Linked DNA regions of Desulfobacula toluolica Tol2. The protein of the gene in region 2 interacts with the protein of the main gene of each other region in a pairwise test. Links are inferred from orthologs where the notes say so. Each region holds a gene or a part of one and is shown on either strand. Other genes may lie near its edges.

Region 1 (5,473 bases), 3.0 Mb from region 2 along the record:
GGATTTGTTTTGCCCATATAGAGGATATGATACAATTTTGCTTTGATCGTCCCTCGGGCATCAGTCTGGATTTGCCTGGTCAGATAAGGGTTTACAAAAACAAGGATAGCATTATAATCAAAAAAGAAGATAAACCCTTAAGGCAAATCGGAAACAAAGAGAAGCAATCAAGGCGAACAGCAAGGGAAAAACAAGGTCGCTAAGGCTAAGATTTTTCTTGTATATTCATATTTCATGTTTAATATGTGCTTGTATACTTTGATTTTATGTTTATGGATCAGGGTGTTTTTTAAGGATAAAAACAGTTGTCGGTTAATCGCATGAACCTTGAAATCAAAACAGGTCGAACCGGCTTCTGAAAAATGATTGGGTTATTTAAGAATTAAGGAAAGGAAAAATCTTGAATCAATTTTATAAAAATATTTCCCTGTGGCTGGTGATTGTTCTGATGATGGTCATGCTTTACAATATTTTCAATCAGCAACAGACCGGGCAGGTGGAAGTCGGGTATTCAGAGTTCCTTGCAATGGTTGAAGACGGACGCGTCCAGAGTGTGGTGATCCAGGGCCGGGATTTATATCTGACCGATGGAAGCGGTGCCAGGTATAAAAGTTTTGCGCCGGACGATGGAGAACTGATCAGTTTTCTGCGTTCCAAAGGGGTTGCCATTAAAGCAAAACCACCGGCTGAGAACTCCTGGTTTATGTCAATTATCGTATCCTGGTTGCCCATGATTGTACTCATTGGTGTGTGGATCTTTTTTATGCGCCAGATGCAGGGGGGGGCAGGTGGCGGAAAAGCCATGTCCTTTGGAAAAAGCCGGGCAAGACTCATAGATGATAAGGGAGAAAAAGTCACCTTTGCCAATGTCCAGGGAATTGATGAGGCCAAAGAAGAATTGACCGAGGTTGTTGATTTTTTAAAAAACCCTTCAAAATATACAAGGCTTGGCGGACGGATTCCAAAAGGTGTTTTACTGGTTGGAAATCCAGGAACCGGAAAAACACTTTTATCAAGGGCTGTTGCAGGTGAGGCAGGGGTTCCCTTTTTTACCATCAGCGGGTCTGATTTTGTTGAAATGTTTGTGGGAGTTGGTGCTTCCAGGGTGAGGGATCTTTTTGCCCAGGGTAAAAAAAACGCTCCCTGTATTATATTTATAGATGAGATTGATGCGGTTGGACGTCAGAGAGGCGCAGGCCTGGGCGGAGGCCACGATGAAAGAGAACAGACCCTGAACCAGCTGCTGGTGGAAATGGACGGGTTTGAATCCAATGAAGGCGTTATTCTTATGGCAGCCACCAACAGGGCGGATGTTCTGGACCCGGCTCTGCTTCGTCCGGGGCGGTTTGACCGTCAGGTCGTGGTGGACATGCCTGATATTAAAGGCCGTGAAGGCATTTTAAGGGTTCACATGAAAAAAACCCCCCTGGACAATGATGTGGATCCGGTGATTCTGGCAAAAGGCACCCCTGGTTTTTCCGGTGCAGACCTTGAAAACCTTGTGAATGAAGCCGCACTCCTGGCTGCCAAACAGGACCATGAAAAACTGACCATGAAAGATTTTGAAGATTCAAAAGACAAGGTTTACATGGGTCTTGAAAGAAAATCCAAGGTCATCAAGGACGAAGACAAAAAAACAACTGCATATCATGAAGGCGGGCATGCCCTTGTGGCAAGGTTTTTGCCCAACACAGATGCCGTTAACAAGATTACCATTATTCCCAGGGGCAGGGCTGCCGGGGTTACCTGGTTTCTTCCTGAAGAAGGGGATTTTAAATATAAGGACCAGCTTGAAAATGAGCTTGCCATTGCCTTTGGCGGACGTGTGGCGGAAGATCTTATTTTTAAACGCATCAGTACGGGTGCATCCAATGATATCAAACAGGCCACAAAGCTTGCCAACAGCATGGTCAGAACATTTGGCATGAGTGATAATCTGGCCCCCCTGTCCTATGAGAATCATGATGACAATATTTTTATCGGTCGTGAAATGACCCAGGCCAAAGCCTACTCAGAAGAAACCGCCAGAAAAATTGATGCAGAGGTTTCCTTGATCATTGACAAGGCTTATAAAACTGCGAAAAAAGTCCTTGAAGAAAATATTGATATTCTCCACGCATTGACGGAACTGCTCATTGAAAAAGAAACTATTTTAGGGCCTGAGCTGGATAATATGATTGCCTCCATGCGGCCTGAGTTTGATTTTTTTGGCAAAAAAAATATTTATATTAAGCCGAAACAGCATATTGAGCCTGAAAATCAGGAGACATCCGGGCAAGATAGCACGAACGTCATTGAGAGGGATGAACAGGCTGAAACATCGGATAATCAGGATTCTTCCAAATCAGACGGCAAAAGTTCGGATGATACGGATGACACTGATAAAAGGGAATAGGAGTAGAGCAAATGCAGCCATTCACACTTGACTTTGACCGATTTCACCTCGAACTGGGTACTGAAACCTGTATCATGGGAATTTTAAATGCAACACCTGATTCTTTTTCCGATGGAGGCCGTTTCAACACTGTTGACAAAGCAGTAACTCAGGGCATCAAACTGGTTGAAGACGGGGCACATATTCTTGATATCGGAGGAGAATCAACAAGGCCATTTTCCGAGCCGGTATCGGAACAAGAAGAACTTGACCGGGTCATCCCGGTCATTGAAGCTTTGGCAAAACAAATTGACGTGCCTATTTCCATTGATACGGTGAAATCTGTTGTTGCCAAAGAGGCTCTGGATGCCGGAGCCGCCATAATCAATGATATCTCCGCATTTGAAAAAGACCCTGCCATGGCCGACCTTGCTGCCAGGCAAGGGGTTCCCGTGGTGCTAATGCACATGAAGGGAACCCCGGAAACCATGCAGGTGGACCCCAATTATGATGATTTGATGCTTGAAATAACGAGCTACCTTGAGTCAAGAGCGGCCCATGCCATGGAAAAAGGCATACAAAAGAAAAATATAATCCTTGATCCGGGCATTGGGTTTGGAAAAACCGTTGAACATAATCTGGTCATTCTCAACCATCTGGATAAGATTACTGAGTTGGGGTATCCTGTTCTCATGGGACCGTCCCGCAAGTCTTTTATTCAAAATATTTTGAGTCAAAAAGAAAAAGTACAGGTTGGCCCGGATAATATAAAGACCGAATATGGCACACTGGCGGCTGTTGCAGCCTCTATCCTGAAAGGGGCACACATTGTCAGAGTCCATGATGTTGAAAAAGTCAACTCTTTTACCCGTATCATAGATTCGATCAGGAATGCATAAGAAATCTTGTAACAAGCGTGTTTTTTTTTTAATATCTGTTCTTTTTTTGATATCTGTTCTTTTTGATATTTCCGGCTGTAGCACTGACAAGGTTCAGACTGATCTTCTATTGCCTGTTGATTTTTCCAATATACCTGACAATATGGTGCTGACCTACTTTCATACAGATAAAATAGAGATCAGAATCCAGGCTGACCCCAAATTGATCGAACGTATCAACTTGGAGAGTACACGCTACCCTGTGGATCTGTATACTGACCTTGAATTCGATCCGGCAGGTGATTCAGATTCTATTGAACCTGGAGCCTATTTGATTCCTGTTGAAAAAAAACGAATTCCCATGAACCCGGCCATAAAAATCCTTGCGATTAATCCCCCGTATTTAAGTGTTCAAATTGAAAAAAAAATAAAAAAAACATTTGCCATATCGGTTCCTTACACAGGAGAACCTGCCAAAGGCTATATTGCCCTGGATGCTGCCACAGAACCTGCCAGTGTTGAATTAACCGGTGCAGCTTCCTTGATTTTGTCGATTAAGGAATTAAAGACAAAACCCATTGATCTTAACAATGCCAAAGAAGATTTTAAAAAAAATATTCCTCTGGATCTGGACAATTCATCCATTATTTCTTCGTCAGATCCTATTATTATTGTTACCATTCCGATTCAGCAGCAGCTGGTTTCAAAATCAATTGAAAACATACCTGTCCAGGTCTGGAATTGCACATCCAGAGTAACTATTGAGCCGTCTTTTATAACGATTCGGGTTAAGGGTCCATTTGAAACTTTAAATAATATGGAAATTATGGGTCAAATACATTCGTTTATTGACCTTAAGAACTTAAAACCAGGGGTATATGCCCGGCATGCATATATTAACATACCGGTTGGCCTGGTGATGACAGATGCGGTTCCACATGTGTTTACAGTAAAAATAGAATAAAGGAGAAAGCAATGCTTCTTGTGATTGACGTAGGAAATACAAATACCGTTATCGGTGTTTATGACGGTGAGAATCTCAAGCATGACTGGAGGATTCGAACCGTAAGGGATGCAACCGCAGATGAATTCAATGTCCTGGCCAACGCACTTTTTTCAGATAAGGGTGTGAATCGCACCAAAATTGAAAAAATTGTTATTTCCTCGGTTGTTCCGTCCGCCGTTCCTATCCTGAATGCATTTTGTGAAAGGTATTTGGGTTTAACACCTGTATGGATAAATCCTGATTCCGTAAAAAAACTTATGCCTATTCTTTATAATAACCCCAACGAAGTCGGGGCGGATCGGATCGTCAATGCCGTGGCTGCCTATAACAAATATAAGACAGCTCTCATTATTATTGATTTCGGGACTGCTACCACATTTGATATTATTTCCGAGCAAGGAGAATATCTTGGCGGCGCAATTGTACCTGGGGTTATGATCTCTGCCGATGCCCTTTTTCAGAAAGCGTCCAGATTGCCCAGGGTGGAAATATTCAAGGCCCCTGAAAAGGTAATTGGCAAGGACACCATTGACAGTATTAAATCCGGTATAATTCACGGTAATGCATCAATGGTGGACGGAATGGTTGAAAGAATGACCAAAGAGATGTCAACCACCCCCCGGGTTCTTGCCACGGGAGGCCTGGCACCACTGATATCAGGATTATCCAAAACTATTGAAAAAGTAGAACAATCCCTGACCCTGGAGGGGTTAAGAATCATCAGTTATGAAATTTAAACCGGCTGCACCAAATCTATTTAACCGGACTGATTTATAAAATATAATAAAACTTCCAGTGGAAGATAGACTATACACTCAATGTCATAAAGTTAAGAGACTTTCAGATTAAAACCACGAAGAACACGAAGTTGAATACTCTAATATCTTCGTAAAATTCGTGTCCTTCGTGGTAAAATACTCAATGCTTAAGTTTATGACATTGACTATACACTGGAAGTTTTATTCCACTGCTTGACCTGTAAGCCCGACTAAATTAAAGTGTATAGGTTAAATCTAAACCCATGAAAATTTATATGAAAGTCTTAAAAAATTCATACAGAGACTTTCAACCTTTGTTGTGGGCAAATCTGAGCGAAAGACCAGGTCTGCCCGTGGCAGTTATTGAACGGATCAACGATATGAGTTGAACAAAATGAGGCCTTGAACATGAAGAACAAACAAGTGTTGGAGTTGAAATCCAGGTTTTTTGAATATG
Region 2 (8,100 bases):
AATTAAAAAGAGAATACCATATGGCTGATGATATGGCTTCAGAGGAAGCAGAAGAAGAGTTAACTCTTTCGACTCCGCCGGCGGAGGAAAAAAAGCAAAAAGCAGGTGCGCCTGAATGGATGGCAACATTTGCTGATCTGGTAACACTTTTGATGTGTTTCTTTGTTCTTCTTTTTGCCATGAGTACTACTCAGCAGGAAACCTATAAAGAACTTGTAAAGTCTTTAAGAAGCGCCTTGGGGGCTGAAGCAGTACCTGAAGCAGGTATAAGGGAAGGGCTTACCATGCACGCGGTTCCATCTGAAGAACCGTCTGAAAGCCAGGCTATTGATGAGCTTGGCGGGATGATCGAAAAAGAGATGGAGGACATTGTCAGTGAAGTCAGGGAGCTTGTTTTGTTCAACAAGCTGGGAGGTGAGGTCAGTGTAACAAAGACCGAAGATGGTATCGTGATTACTTTGTCTGATCTTTTATTGTTTTCCGAAGGGGGGACAAACCTGTCTGAAAAAGGAAATGATATTTTAAGAAAAGTTGCTGCCGTGCTTTCCAAGCTTGCATACCATGTCAAAATAAAAGGTCACACAGACAGTTTTCCCATTTCATCTGCTGTTTTTCCTTCAAACTGGGAGCTTTCAAGTGCCAGGGCTTCAAAGGTTGTTCGCCTGCTGGTTCAAAACGGGGTTCCCCCTCAATATATTTCAGCAGAAGGTTATGCCCACTATCACCCAATAGCCACAAATGATACGGCAAAGGGAAGAGCATTGAACCGAAGGGTTGAAATCGTTTATGAACGAGACAGTATTGCAAGGCAATTTGCTGATATGGGTGTGGGAAAATAGTATGGGAGCAACCTATAAGTTATAAAACAGACTTAACAGTTTGCTTTTTTTTGTCCAGCTTTTCTTTTTCAATTGTAACGATGTTTACCAGATTTTTATGCGGAATATCCTTTTTCATGCCCGGACAGGAGTTTGCCATGGCATTCCAGTTTTCAGGATGTCCTATAACGGTTTTAATGAAAGGCCAGGCTTTGCACATATATGGTTTTACCGGATGAATAGTGCATTGTCTGGTTTTATCAAAGAAGATACAGCATCCGTCTATCCCCAGTGTTAAAACATAGCGTGATCCTGATGTGTCACAATAACGGGCAACAAATTTTTTTGGATCAAAATTGATATATGTTGAGATATTGATGATATCCTGTTCAGTTACATAAGTGCCGCCAAATCCCTTGCAGCAATCCCCGCATTGCCGGCACTCAAAAATATCATTGCCTGTTCTATATTCAGAATCCATATCGTTTTTCCATTGCTTTTTGCATAGTCAGCTGGTCAATATATTGTAAATCTCCCCCCATGGGGATACCCGAAGCAATTCTTGTGATTTTGATGTTTGTTCTTTTAAGCTTTTCAAGGATATAGGAAGCTGTGGATTCGCCCTCAACATTGGTTTTAGTTGCAAGGATAATCTCTTTTACCTTTCGTGGATCAGCTCTTTTAAACAACTCTTTGATCCTTATGTCATCCGGGCCTATGCCGTCAATGGGAGAAAGTACACCGCCCAATATATGATAGGTCCCCAAAAAAGAATTTGATTTTTCGATTGCTCCCATATCCGTGGGATTCTCTACAACACAAATCAGTGTTTGATCCCTTAACGGATCTGCGCATACCCGGCATTTGTCTTTGTCGCTCAGGGCAAAGCAAACAGTACACAGTCGAATGCTGCTTTTCAGTTCAATGATATCGGTTGCCAGAGTTGCGACATCATGATCCGGGGCATGGAGAATGTGAAGCGCAAGCCTTTCAGCAGTTTTTTTTCCAATACCCGGCAGCTTTGACAAACTGTTGATCAATTTTAAAATTGGTTCGGGATAATGCATCATGTTTTTTTTACAGACCGGGAATGTTGAGTCCCCCGGTAAGTTTACCCATTTCAGAAGATACCATTTCCTGGGATTTGTTTAAGGCATCGTTAACAGCTGCCATAATAAGATCCTGAAGCATTTCAATATCTTCCGGGTCAACCACTTCTTTTTCCAGAACAATGGATTCGATTTTCTGGCCGCCATTGGCAATTACTTTGACCATACCACCGCCAGAAGAAGCTTCAACAGTTTTTTTTGCCAACTCCTCTTGGGTTTTAAGCATTTTTTTCTGAAGTTTTTGAGCTTGTTTCATCATGGTATTCATGTTTTTCATGGTTTGTCACTCCTGTCTTAATAGTTGATTATCTCGCCATTAAACATTTTTTGGGCTTCAACAACAAGGGGGTGGTTGAAAGCTGCTTGTCTGGCTTTTATTTCTTTTTTTTTTTTGTTTTCAGTTAATGGTTTGTTTTCAGACACTATTTTGATTGTAAGATCTTTTCCAAGAAAGTCTTTGCAGGCTTTTTTCAGTTCATTTTTTTTTGTTTCAAGCCGGTTTTTATCAAAGGACGAACAATCTTTCAATTCAACTATAATTTCATTGGTATTTTTTTCTTGTGCAACACCTTTTGATAGAAGGACAAACATAAAGGGGAGGGTTTGTTCTATTCTGTTTAAAAATCCCGGCCATGTTTTTTCATGGGGGGCATCTTTTTGTGGTTTTTCAACATCCTGACTTGCATGATATACATGTACCGGCAAAGCTTCCCTGACAGCTGGAGCATGATTTGCCGTCGGTATATCTCTTTCAACCGGAATGTCATTGTTCTTAGTGTCCAAAAAATTTGCAGCAGATTCTTGTACCGGTTCAAATTTATGATCGGAGTATGAAACAGTTGAATTTATCTGATTTGCAAGACCATCAAGCTTGCTGATGATTTGATCTATTTGTGCCCCCGGGTTTATTTGAAGCAGTCTTAACAGTACCATTTCAATAGCTATTTTGGTATGTGATGAGTATTTGATCATGGATTCTTCATCCAGAAGAATTTGTAAAACAGTGTTGATAAAACTGCTGGACAGCATGGCAGTTGCTTGAAAAAAAATTTCTTTTTCAGAATCAGTTATATGTGCATTAGGGCTGTCTTTGCCGCAAATTTTAATGACATTCAGATTTCTGAAATGAACAATTAAATCAGAATAGTATTTTTTCAGATCAATTCCTGAGTCGTTTATGTTTTCAATTATCTCAATGAGTTGCGCCCCGTTTTTTTTGAAAATTGCAGCCGACGTATCATGCAGGATCTGCCTATCAAGGATACCCAATCCGTCCAGAACTGTTTGATGCTCAATTTTCAGGGTCTTGGCCGAGGACAATATTCTGTCAAGGAGGCTTAATGCATCCCTTATGGAGCCGTCTGCTTCCTGAGCAATGAGGTCAAGACTTTGGGCTTCAATATTAAATCCTTCCCGGCTGCAAAGCATTTGCAGGTGACCGGAAATCAATGGCAGCGAAATTCTGCCCAGGTCATGCCTCTGGCACCTGGACAGGATGGTGATCGGGATTTTATGGACTTCAGTGGTGGCAAAGATGAACATCACATGGTCAGGCGGTTCTTCAAGGGTTTTGAGCAGGGCGTTAAATGCAGCAGTAGACAGCATATGAACTTCATCAATAATATATATCTTATAGGGTGCCGATGACGGCATATATGTTACATTTTCCCTTAGATCCCTTATTTGGTCCACGCTGTTGTTGGATGCCCCGTCAATTTCAAACACATCTGTGCAGTGCCCTTCAATAATGTCCGTACAAATTTTACAGGTGTTGCAGGGAAAGGGAGTCGGCCCTTTTTTGCAATTCATTGCCCTGGCTAAAATTCTTGCAATGGTTGTTTTTCCTGTGCCCCTGGGTCCCGTAAAAAGAAGGGCATGGGCAACCCTGTCTGAAGAAATGGCATTGGTAAGGGTGGTGGTAACATGAGGTTGACCAACAACGTCGTCAAATGTCTGGGGTCTGTATTTGATTGCTAAAACTTGGTATGACATGTTATCCGGTATGACCGATCAGTGGCGGAGAGGGAGGGATTCGAACCCTCGGTACCCGGTTAGGATACACACGCTTTCCAGGCGTGCACCTTCAGCCATCTCGGTCACCTCTCCTTATTAAATTTGCTTCGGGCAAAATAGACTCTTTTTGCATTTGTGTCAAGGTTTAAACATGGAAATATACTCATTTGTTAATTTATTTTCAGAATTATAGATATACAGGGGCGGTGAGACAGTACAGGTTTTTTTGTTGTTTTTAGCTGCACAGAGAATGACGCGCCTGGCTCCGGTGTTTTTTTTTATGTGTACAAACCTTAAATAAACAGGGGAAAATTTATACGATTCCATGGCCAGTATCAGGTCGGATATCCTTTCTGCAGGAAAGATAATATAAACCCTTCCTTGTTCATTAATCAATCTGCTTGAACACTTGAAAAGCATATCAATATCAAGAGTTATTTCATGGCGTGCAATTGCTTTTTGAGTGTTTGGATTCAGTCTGCCGGAATTCTTTTTTTTATAAGGAGGGTTTGAAATAATTATATCTGCTTTTCCGTTTATATCGGAAATAAGTATGTTTTTAATATCTTTATTAATGATACTAATTGTTTTATCCAGCTTGTGATTAATACTGTTTTGTCTGGCACAAAAGGATAATTCCTCTTGTATTTCAATCCCCGTGATTCTAATCGCAGAATGCCTGTAAGCCAGGATTAACGGCATTATGCCACATCCGCATCCCACATCAAGGAGATGTTTTGTGTCTGTTAGCTGGATATGTGCAGCAAGGATAAACGGATCCATGGAAAACCGATAGCCGTTTTCAGGTTGGGATACCTTTATTCCGTTATCAAAGAAAGATTCAGCTGATGATTTTTCCAATTTTAAACCGAATCTGCTTCACCAGTTTATGGTCAAGTTGTTTATTTATATTTAAGATCATTTCTTTTTCAAGGAATTTAAGCTGATGAATCCATGATGAGCTTGATACATTGACGATGAGTATTCCATCTTTAAAAGCATCGGGTTTGGCATTCATTGCAATGGGTTTTCCGACAGCAAGATCCCAGATGTCCCATATCCTTGTCATTTGGGTATCCATCGCAGGTCTGTATTTGCCAAGCGCGGAAGTTAAGATGTCTTTGATGTGAATCAATTCGCTGTTTTTGTTTTTTTTGTTCAATTGAGTGTGTTTATACAATTGAGTGTTCCTTATCTTTAAGGATGATTTTTTTTGGCATATTCATACCATATTAATAGACCGGAATATACCCCAAATATATTTGGGGTTGGATGCTTGCCCGAAATCCTTCTCAATGACCTGTTTCAAATAAATATTGCCTTTTGGGCTTGATAAATATAAATATGGTTATATTTTGCGTTCATACTATGAGTTTTTATAAAAATAATTTACAGGATAATGTTTATGAATTGGGATTGGGAAAAATTAAGGGAAAATCAGCAGAAGTTCGAACACAAGAGAGAAGGCGGCGGGCCAAGTATGCCAAGGCCGCCCCAGATGGATGAGCTTTTGAACAGGTTTAAAAGCTTTAAATTTCCGGGGGTTTTTCTTGTTGTGATTGTTATTGCGGCTTTATTTTTCGGTTCATCCACGTTTTTTACCATTGAAACAGATGAAGTCGGTGTTATTCAGCGATTTGGAAAATATGACAGAATCGCTCAACCGGGCTTGAATTTTAAATTTCCTTCGGGTATTGAAAAAGTCACCAAGGTAAAGGTGAAAAGAGTCTATAAGGAAGAGTTCGGTTTTCAAGCGGTCAAAGGTTCCGGCAATTACAGACTCGCAAGCAGTTCTTCTCAGGAAACGCCTTTGATGTTGACCGGGGATCTTAATGTGGCAGTGGTTCCCTGGATTGTGCAATACAGGATTTCAAATCCCAGGGATTATCTGTTCAAGGTTAAAGATGTCAGGGCTATTTTAAGGGACATGTCGGAAGCCACCATGAGAACAGTTGTGGGGGACAGGAGTATCAATGAGGTCATCAGCAAACGAGAAGAGATTGCTCTGGCTGCCAAGGATATTCTTCAAAAAGAGATGGATCAGGCCCAGTCCGGTATTAATATTGTAACAATTGAAATGAAAAAAACAAATGTTCCGGAACCTGTTCAGGCTTCTTTTAATGAGGTTAATCAGGCCATTCAGGAAAAAGAGCAGACGATTTATAAAGCAAGGGAAGAGTACAACAAGGCTGTTCCTTTAGCCCGTGGTGAAGCCAAAAGGGTGATTAAGGATGCTGAAGGGTATGCCATTGACCGGATTAACCGTGCCCAGGGGGATGCCACCAAATTTTCAGCAATCTACCAGGCCTATGCAAAAGCCAAGGATGTGACAAAAAAACGACTGTATCTGGAATCCATGCTGGAAATTTTCCCCAATCTTGGGACAAAGTATATTATTGACTCTGAACAAAAAAATATGCTGCCTTTTTTAAATATGGGTGGTGGTCAATCTGCGGCAGTTCCTCAAAATAGATTCCTTAATAAAAGTGAGTAAAAAATGAATAGTATTATAAAACCGTTGTTTTTGATTGTCGTTGCTGTTGCTGTTTTATTAACTTACAGTTCTGCCTACATTGTTGATGAAACCGAACAGGTTGTTATAACCCAGTTTGGTCGAGTTGTGGGGCAGCCTATTACCGAGCCTGGCTTGAAATTCAAGCTGCCGTTTTTTCAAATTGCCAATTTTTTTCCAAATAATCTGTTAACCTGGGATGGTGACCCAGGTCAGGTGCCCACAAAAGATAAAACCTATATATGGGTGGATACCTTTGCGCGATGGAAAATTGTTGACCCTGTCAAGTATTTTCAGACCGTTAACAATGAATTGGCAGCGATTGAGCGTCTGGATGATATCATTGATCCGGCCATGAGAAACCTTGTGACATCCTATCCTCTTGTTGAAAGTGTTCGAAATACGGATCGACCCATGGATACATTTGAATCGGTTGTTGATGAGAACAGAAAAAGGGTTCAATATAAAATTAACCTGGGCCGCGATGAGATTACAAAAAGAATCGTAAAACAGGCTGGTGAAAAACTGGTACAGTTCGGTATTGAGCTTGTGGATGTAAAAATAAAAAGAATCAACTATATTGAAAATGTTCGGCAGGCTGTTTATAACAGGATGATTGCCGAAAGAAATCAAATCGCTGAAAAATACCGGGCAGAGGGTATGGGTGAGGCAAGCAATATACGGGGTGAAAAAGAAAAAGAACTCCAGGTGATCAAATCCCAGGCATATAAAGATGCTCAGAAGATTAAGGGTGATGCTGATGCAACTGCCACAAAGATTTATGCGGATGCCTATGGTGCTGACCCGGATTTTTATGCATTTGTAAAGACAATGGAAGTCTATAAGAAGACCATGAAAAAAGACAGTACGCTGATTCTTTCAACGGATTCTGATTTTATGAAATACTTTAAGGGTATTGAACGGTAGGAAGAATATTCGAGTATTGAGTTGAATGGTTTGCAACTCAATACTCCGCAGATTACACCAGCTATTTTTTCTTTCTCTGGTGTCTGGTTTTGGCAAGGAGTTTTCTGTGTTTATGTTTCCTCATTTTTTTCCTTCTCTTTTTAATCACACTACCCAAAAAAATCACCTCCTTTGTATACATTTATATTATTTTTTTATTTTAAATTCGCTAAATAGTTACTATAGCATAATATTTATTTAAATGTCCATTTTTTATTTTGGTATAAAAAGGCACCGGATGCAAATGTTACGACACTTTAATCAAGAAGAACTTTTAAAGGTTGATGAAGCCGTAAAAGTATCGGAAGAATTGGTTAACAACTATTTTAAACTGTCTTCCGGCCAGTGGCTGAAAAACAGGTATGATATTAAGACAGCAAAAGACCTGGCTGTTCATGAGCATGTTGACGGTCCATTTGCCCAGGTTGTCAAGTATGAAGGACGCAAAAAAGATGTTCCTTTAGGGTCTTCTTCTTTCAGTTTTTATAAAGTGTGTCTTCAGGACAGCGCCATCCTTTCAATTGTTGAAAAAGCGGGCCTGCTATTGGAACCTTTTCTTTTGTATGTGTTAACCCATGAACTGGTTCATGTTGTCAGATTTTTAAAATTTCAACATCGGTATGAAAATAAAAATGAAGCTGATGTTACATTTGATGAAGAACGAAAAGTGCATCAGCTAACT

Evidence for each region. Proteins that work in one complex are often made in the same cells at the same time.
Region 1: the proteins of hflK (region 2) and ftsH interact in binary tests that used the Escherichia coli proteins (3 or more experiments, as listed by UniProt). The link is inferred for Desulfobacula toluolica Tol2 from one-to-one orthologs.

Annotation. Positions count from the first base shown.
Region 1 is NC_018645.1:4,592,885-4,598,357, reverse strand. Bases 1-2,897 are described here. They hold ftsH (ATP-dependent zinc metalloprotease FtsH), read left to right. Parts: upstream 1-400; coding sequence 401-2,395; downstream 2,396-2,897. Other genes in these bases: folP (dihydropteroate synthase), read left to right, coding at 2,407-2,897; tilS (tRNA lysidine(34) synthetase TilS), read left to right, coding at 1-203. In the rest of the region: more of folP, read left to right, coding at 2,898-3,273; TOL2_RS20865 (CdaR family protein), read left to right, coding at 3,320-4,216; TOL2_RS20860 (type III pantothenate kinase), read left to right, coding at 4,228-4,995; TOL2_RS20855 (HD domain-containing protein), read left to right, coding at 5,425-5,473. UniProt on the Escherichia coli protein: Acts as a processive, ATP-dependent zinc metallopeptidase for both cytoplasmic and membrane proteins. Plays a role in the quality control of integral membrane proteins.
Region 2 is NC_018645.1:1,579,200-1,587,299, forward strand. What follows is about bases 4,443-7,389. They hold hflK (FtsH protease activity modulator HflK), read left to right. Parts: upstream 4,443-5,345; coding sequence 5,346-6,434; downstream 6,435-7,389. Other genes in these bases: TOL2_RS07240 (tRNA1(Val) (adenine(37)-N6)-methyltransferase), read right to left, coding at 4,443-4,801; TOL2_RS07245 (DUF721 domain-containing protein), read right to left, coding at 4,782-5,120; hflC (protease modulator HflC), read left to right, coding at 6,438-7,379. Outside these bases: TOL2_RS07210 (OmpA/MotB family protein), read left to right, coding at 21-839; TOL2_RS07215 (YkgJ family cysteine cluster protein), read right to left, coding at 859-1,299; recombination mediator RecR, read right to left, coding at 1,289-1,888; TOL2_RS07225 (YbaB/EbfC family nucleoid-associated protein), read right to left, coding at 1,896-2,204; dnaX (DNA polymerase III subunit gamma/tau), read right to left, coding at 2,222-3,919; more of TOL2_RS07240, read right to left, coding at 4,079-4,442; TOL2_RS24065 (30S ribosomal protein bS22), read right to left, coding at 7,441-7,560; TOL2_RS07260 (hypothetical protein), read left to right, coding at 7,663-8,100.